Linked DNA regions of Thermovibrio ammonificans HB-1. The protein of the gene in region 1 interacts with the protein of each later gene in a pairwise test. Links are inferred from orthologs where the notes say so. Each region holds a gene or a part of one and is shown on either strand. Other genes may lie near its edges.

The links.
Region 2: the proteins of def (region 1) and THEAM_RS01810 interact in binary tests that used the Escherichia coli proteins (3 or more experiments, as listed by UniProt). The link is inferred for Thermovibrio ammonificans HB-1 from one-to-one orthologs.

What each region holds. Positions count from the first base shown.
Region 1 is NC_014926.1:1,020,079-1,023,365, reverse strand. Bases 19-2,990 are described here. They hold def (peptide deformylase), read left to right. Parts: upstream 19-1,223; coding sequence 1,224-1,757; downstream 1,758-2,990. Other genes in these bases: THEAM_RS05225 (NAD(P)H-hydrate dehydratase), read left to right, coding at 1,754-2,990; THEAM_RS05235 (sugar phosphate isomerase/epimerase family protein), read left to right, coding at 476-1,231; THEAM_RS05240 (hypothetical protein), read right to left, coding at 19-407. In the rest of the region: more of THEAM_RS05240, read right to left, coding at 1-18; more of THEAM_RS05225, read left to right, coding at 2,991-3,287. UniProt on the Escherichia coli protein: Removes the formyl group from the N-terminal Met of newly synthesized proteins. Requires at least a dipeptide for an efficient rate of reaction. N-terminal L-methionine is a prerequisite for activity but the enzyme has broad specificity at other positions.
Region 2 is NC_014926.1:315,602-318,778, reverse strand. The notes cover bases 10-2,871. They hold THEAM_RS01810 (aspartate-semialdehyde dehydrogenase), read right to left. Parts: upstream 2,018-2,871; coding sequence 1,001-2,017; downstream 10-1,000. Other genes in these bases: leuB (3-isopropylmalate dehydrogenase), read right to left, coding at 2,029-2,871; THEAM_RS01815 (roadblock/LC7 domain-containing protein), read right to left, coding at 629-988; THEAM_RS01820 (metal-dependent hydrolase), read right to left, coding at 10-615. Also shown: more of THEAM_RS01820, read right to left, coding at 1-9; more of leuB, read right to left, coding at 2,872-3,108; leuD (3-isopropylmalate dehydratase small subunit), read right to left, coding at 3,120-3,177.

The DNA.
Region 1 (3,287 bases):
TAGTCGTTGTAAACGGCGGGGACTTCAAAGTGCTGTTTACCGAAGCTCCCGATGAGGCCGTTGAAGATGAAATTGTCCTTGTGGAAGTAGAGCTCTTTAACCGTGAACTGTTTGCCGGTTCCGAAGAGGGAGTCTTCCGGGGAGGTAAAGAGCGTTACGTAGGGAACTTTTGCCGTTCCGCTTGTGATTGTGAGCTTCAGCCAGGCTCCCCTTTTAATCTTAAACTTCTGGCTCAGCTGCCACAGCAGCAGAACTCCGGAGTGTTCTCCCCGCCACCGCTCGTACCCCACCTGGCGGCGGTAGTTTCTGGTATCCTTTAGCTTAAACACCGAGACGTCTAAGTTCAGTTCTGCTCCGGCCACGGGGGTCGGCAGCAGTAGCAGGGCTGCCAGGAGAGCTCGTCTCAACTTTCCTCCGGAAGGGGTAGGCTTATAAATAATACTTAATTTCGTTTAATTTCGAAAAGGAGTTGAAGTTGAAGCTCGTAGGTCACGTTTCCGGCGGTGAGCTCTTAAGAGGCCTCGATGCCGTTAAAGAGGTAATTTCGCTGGGGATAGGGGTTGAGCTTCAGCTCACAGCCGAGGTTCTGGAGACGTTAACCCTTAAGGAGTTCGGGGCCATTAAAAGAGAGGTGGGAAACCTTCCCGTTACGGTTCACGCCCCCTTTATGGACCTTAACCCGGGAGCTTCCGACCCTTACGTTCTTGAGGCCACCCGGCGGCGCTTCGCAGAGGCCCTTGCCGCCGCAACGGTTCTTGAGGCTCAGGTTGTCGTGTTCCACACCGGCTACCACCCCAAAAAGGTAGACCCGATATTCGACTCCTGGTTTAAGCGGGCGGTTGAGACTTTTTCGGAAATTGCCGCCGCCTACCCCGGGCGTATTGCCCTCGAGAACGTCTTCGACCCCACCCCTTCGGTTCTCGCCAAGCTTCTTTTAGAGCTTCCCGAAAACGTCGGCGTCTGCCTCGATACGGGCCACGTTAACCTCTTCTCAACGGTTCCCCTAAAGGAGTGGCTCTCCTTCGGCGGGCGGCTCTTTGAGTTTCACGTTCACGATAACGACGGCCTCTCCGACCTTCACGCCCCTTTAGGAGAGGGCACTTTTCCTTTTAAGGAGTTTATCGGGGAGGTTAAATCCTTCAGACACGACTATATATTTAACCTGGAAAACAAGAGCCCCCGGGCTGTTGCCAGGGCGCTTGAGAACTTGCGGAGGTTGGAAGGTGTTTGATATCAGGATATACCCGGACGAAGCCTTAAAGAGCAAGGCCCAGAAGGTAGAGGAGTTCAACCAGGAGCTTGTTGACCTTGTAAACGGCATGTTTGAAACTATGTACAAGCGCGGAGGCGTAGGGCTTGCCGCCAACCAGGTGGGCGTTCTTAAAAGGGTGTTGATTCTGGACCTTAAGGCAGGAACCGAGGAGCAGGGTAAGAACCCGATAGTCCTCGTGAACCCCGAGATAGTGGCCTCTGAGGGGGAGGTTGTTAAAGAGGAAGGGTGTCTCTCCCTGCCGGGGCTTTACAGGAAGGTAAAGAGGGCCCAGTGGGTAAAGGTGAAGGCCCAGAACCTCGACGGCGAGGAGATTGAGATTGAAGGGGAGGGACTCCTTGCCCGGGCCCTTCAGCACGAGATAGACCACCTTAACGGTGTAGTTTTCATAGACAGGCTCTCTCCCCTTCAGAAGCGCCTTGCCCTTGAGAAGTTTAAGAAACTGAAGAGGAACTACCTCAGGAAGCTGGCAGCGGAGGGGAAATGAGGCTCTTAACGGCCAAGGAGATGGCACAGATAGACGCCGAAACGATAAACACCTTGGGAGTGCCGGGCGTTGTCCTTATGGAGAACGCCGCCCGGGGCGTTACAGAGGTTATATACCGTGAGGTTAAGGGAACCTCTGCCGTTGTTGTGTGCGGCAAGGGAAACAACGGGGGCGACAGCCTTGCCGTTGCGAGGAACCTCTACAACTTGGGTTACGACGTTGAAGTTATCCTCACCGCTCCCGTAGAGGAGCTGAAGGGAGATGCCCGGGTAAACGGCGAAATCCTCTCGAGGTTGCCGGTTCCTATCCACGTTGTGAGGGAGGAGTCTCAGCTCCTCGAGGTCTACTCCCTGCTGAAGGAGGCCGACTTCGTTGTTGACGCCCTTTTCGGCACCGGCCTTTCAAAGCCCCTTTCGGGCTTTTACGCCGAGCTCGTTGACGTTGTGAACAGAGCGGCAAAGCAGGTTGTCTCTGTGGATATCCCCTCGGGTATCAGTGCCGATACCGGCCAGATTATAGGTCCCCACGTTAAGGCCGACTACACCGTTACCTTTGCCTTCCCGAAAATCGCCCACGTTATGCCTCCGGCCTGCGACTACGTGGGGAAGCTCTTTATAGTGGACATCTCCATTCCGGAGGATATCCCCTTCTTTTTGGGCCCCGAGCGCTACCTGCTCACCCTTGACGAGGTGGCCTTTACCTACCCGTTGCGGGAGGTGATGGACCACAAGTACACCTTCGGCCACCTTCTCGTTGTGGGTGGCTCAAAGGGTAAAACCGGCGCTCCTTCCATGGCGGCCGATGCGGCCCTGAGGGCCGGAGTGGGGCTTTCAACCGTTATGGTTCCCGAGAGCTTAAACGGCGTGTTTGAGGTGAAGCTGACCGAGGTGATGTCCCTGCCCGTTGACGACGGCGGCAGGGGGATTTTCGCCGTTGAGAGTCTTGATGAGGCGTTGAAGCTCGTTAGGAACGGCAAGTTCTCGGCGGTGGTTGTGGGGCCCGGCTTGGGCAGCGACCCTTCAACCTTTGAGTTTGCAAGGGAGTTCATAAAGGAGTGTAACCTGCCGATGGTTATAGATGCAGACGGCCTGAACGCCCTTGCGGAAGATACATCCCCGCTGAAGCTCAAGGAGACGCCCGTTGTTATTACGCCCCACGTAGGTGAGTTTGTGAGGCTTTCGGGGGTTCCTAAAGAAGAGGTCTTAAAGGAGCCTTGGCGTCACGCCCTTGAGTTTGCCCGCTCTCACAGGGTGGTTGTGGTTCTTAAAAGCGGCAGAACGGTTGTTGCAACTCCCGAGGGTCAGGTTTTTGTAAACGTTATAGGCAACCCGGGTATGGCCACCGCCGGAACCGGCGACGTTCTTGCAGGCGTTATTGGTGCCCTCTTGGCCATGGGGATAGATGCCGAAGATGCCGCCAAGTTCGGCGTTTTCCTCCACTCGCTGGCCGGCGACATAGCGGCCGAGCGCCTGACCCAGGAGGGTATGAAGGCTACCGACCTTATAACTTTCCTCCCCGAGGCCATAAAGA
Region 2 (3,177 bases), 700 kb from region 1 along the record:
GGGTTCGGCCTCTATTATGGGCCAGGTCTTAAAGTGCATGGGAACGGCCAGTTTGGGCTTAACCATTTCGGCGGCAATGGCCGCATCCCTCACATCCATTGTGAAGTTGCCGCCTATCGGAAGGAGGGCGATGTGGATATCTTCGTAGCGGCCCAGAAGCTCCATATCGGCTATAAGGCCGGTGTCTCCGGCGTGGTAAACGGTTTTACCCTCTACCTCTATAAGGATTCCGCAGGGAGTTCCGAGGGTAATAACCTGGTCGTTCTCTATAACCGAGGAGCCGTGGGCGGCGGGAACGAGCTTCACCCTCCCGAAGGGGAAGTTGTAAGAGCCCCCTATGTGCATTGCGTGAATGTTGTTAACCCCTTTGAGGTTGCAGTACTGGCACACCTCGAAGATGCTGACAACGGTGGCGCCTGTTCTTTTTGCAATCTCTACGGCGTCTCCCAAGTGGTCGCCGTGGCCGTGAGTTACGAAGATGTAGTTGAGGTCTGTAAAGTCCTCCGGAGATGCTATCTTCCACGGGTTCCCGCTTAAAAACGGGTCTATAAGGGCCTTAACGCCTTCACCTTCCAGGTAGAAAGTGGAGTGGCCCAGGTACCAGAGCTTCGCCATCTCTCCCCTCCTGCTACAGCTGTTTTATCACCTCTTTTAATTTAGACCTGAGCCTGAACCTCAGGCGGCCGTAAAGGGGCGTTCTGGAGGAGACGGCAACGAGGAAGGTCTCGTTCACCAGTTTATAAACGAGGAAGAGGTAACGCCTCGAGAAGACTATAAACTCCTCGAGCCCCTTTTCCTCTTCCAGGGAGTCGTGAAGGAACTCGTCTATTCTGGTGCTGGGCGTGATGAGCTCTACGGCCGCTTCCTCCGGGTCGAACGGCAGCCCTTCCCGGCTCTCCTTGTAAACAACTATACCCTCCTCGTCTACAACGAGGAGGGCTTGAAGCTCAGGGTTTTCACTTAAAAGTTGCTTTAAAAGCTCTTCCATCGAAGTTCCCCCTTAAACGAGCCCCTTTTCAACGAGGAGTTCCGCAATCTGAACGGCGTTGAGGGCCGCGCCTTTCCTAAGGTTATCGCCGACAATCCACAGGTTGAGGCCGTTTTCTATTGTATCATCTCGCCTGATTCTGCCCACAAGCACAGGGTCCTTGCCCGCAACGTCTATGGGGGTGGGGTAAATGTGGTTTTTAAAGTCGTCAACCACCTCAACGCCGGGAGCTCTCTCGAGGGCCTCCCTCGCCTGCTCAACTGTTATGGGCTTCTCAAACTCGATGTTCACAACCTCTGAGTGACCCACGAAAACCGGAACCCTAACGCAGGTGGGGGAAACCTTTATGGAGTCGTCGTGCATAATTTTTTTGGTCTCGTTAATCATCTTGTGCTCTTCCCGGGTGTAGCCGTCGTCGAAGAACTTGTCTATGTGGGGAACGCAGTTGAAGGCTATCTGGCGGGGTATCTTGTTGGCCGGAGGAACGGGCCTTCCCTCAAGAACGGCCTTCGTTTGTTCCTTAAGCTCCTCTATAGCCTGAGCGCCGGCCCCGGAAACAGCCTGGTAGGTTGCAACAACAACCCGTTTTATTTTTGCAAGGTCGTGAAGGGGCTTTAAGACAACAACCATCTGTATGGTGGAGCAGTTGGGGTTGGCAATTATCCCCTTATGCCACTCAACGTCTTCGGGGTTAACTTCGGGAACAACCAGGGGAACGTCGGGCTCCATCCTGAAGGCGGAGCTGTTGTCTATAACCACTGCTCCCCGCTTTACCGCCTCGGGGGCAAACTGCCTGCTCCTGTCGCCGCCGGCGGAGAAGAGGGCGATATCTACGCCTTCAAAGCTTTCGGGGCGAAGCTCCTCAACGGTAACCTCTTCTCCCTTAAACTTCACCTTTTTGCCGGCAGAGCGGGCAGAGGCAAGGGCTTTCAGCTTTGCAACGGGAAAGTCCCTCTCCTCGAGTATCTTCAGCATCTCCTGCCCGACTGCTCCCGTGGCACCTACAACGGCAACGGTGTAACCTTTCATAGCTCACCCCTTTAAAGGTTCTTAAGTTCTTCTGCTATAAGGTCTCCCATCTCCTCGGTGGAAACGAGCTTCGTTCCCTCGGAGTAGATATCCCTCGTCCTGTAACCTTTTGCCAGAACTGCTCTAACCGCTTTATCTATCGCCTCCTCAACTTCCGGCATATCAAAGGAGTAGGTGAACATCATACCGGCAGAGTTTATGGTGGCTATCGGGTTGGCGATATTCTGACCGGCAATATCCGGGGCGGAGCCGTGAATCGGCTCGTAAAGCCCTATCTTGCCGCCGATAGAGGCAGAGGGGAGCATTCCCAAAGAGCCAGTAAGCATTGCACAGGCATCGGAGAGGATGTCGCCGAACATGTTGGTGGTTACTATTACGTCGAACTGCTTGGGCCACCTGATAATCTGCATTGCGGCGTTGTCTACGTACATGTGTTGAAGCTCAACGTCGGGGTAGTTCTCGTGAACCCTCTCAACAACCTCCCGCCACAGAACGGTAGCCTCCAAAACGTTCGCCTTATCTACGCTCGTTACCTTCTTATTCCTCTTGCGGGCAACCTCAAAGGCAACCTTCGCGATTCTCTCAACTTCGTGCTCGTAGTAGCGAAGGGTGTTGATTCCCACCCTCTCGTCGCCGTCTACGAATATCCCCTTCGGGATACCAAAGTAAATGCCGCTCGTCAGCTCCCTTATAACCATAATGTCTACGCCCCTTACAACCTCGGGCTTTAAAGTGGAAGCGTCTATGAGCTCATCGTAGAGCCTTGCGGGGCGCAGGTTGGCGAAGGCGTTAAGGAGCTTCCTCATCCCCAAAAGCGCCCTCTCGGGCCTTATCTCAAAGGGGAGGTTATCCCACTTGGGCCCTCCAACGGCTCCGAGGAGAACCGCGTCAGACGACAGAATGAGCTCCTTTGTCTCCTCGGGGAAAGGAACGCCGGTTTCGTCTATCGCGGCGCCGCCGATGAGGCCGTAGTTGAGCTCAAGGCCGAAACCGAACTTCTCGGCAGCAGCCTCCATAACCTTTACGGCCTGCTTTACAATCTCCGGACCTATACCATCACCGGGCAGAACTGCAATCTTGAACTTACGCACCTTCTCACCTCCTACTTTAATCCCAACTTCTGCTTGGCGTATTCCATAAGGCCGCCGGCCTCCATAATC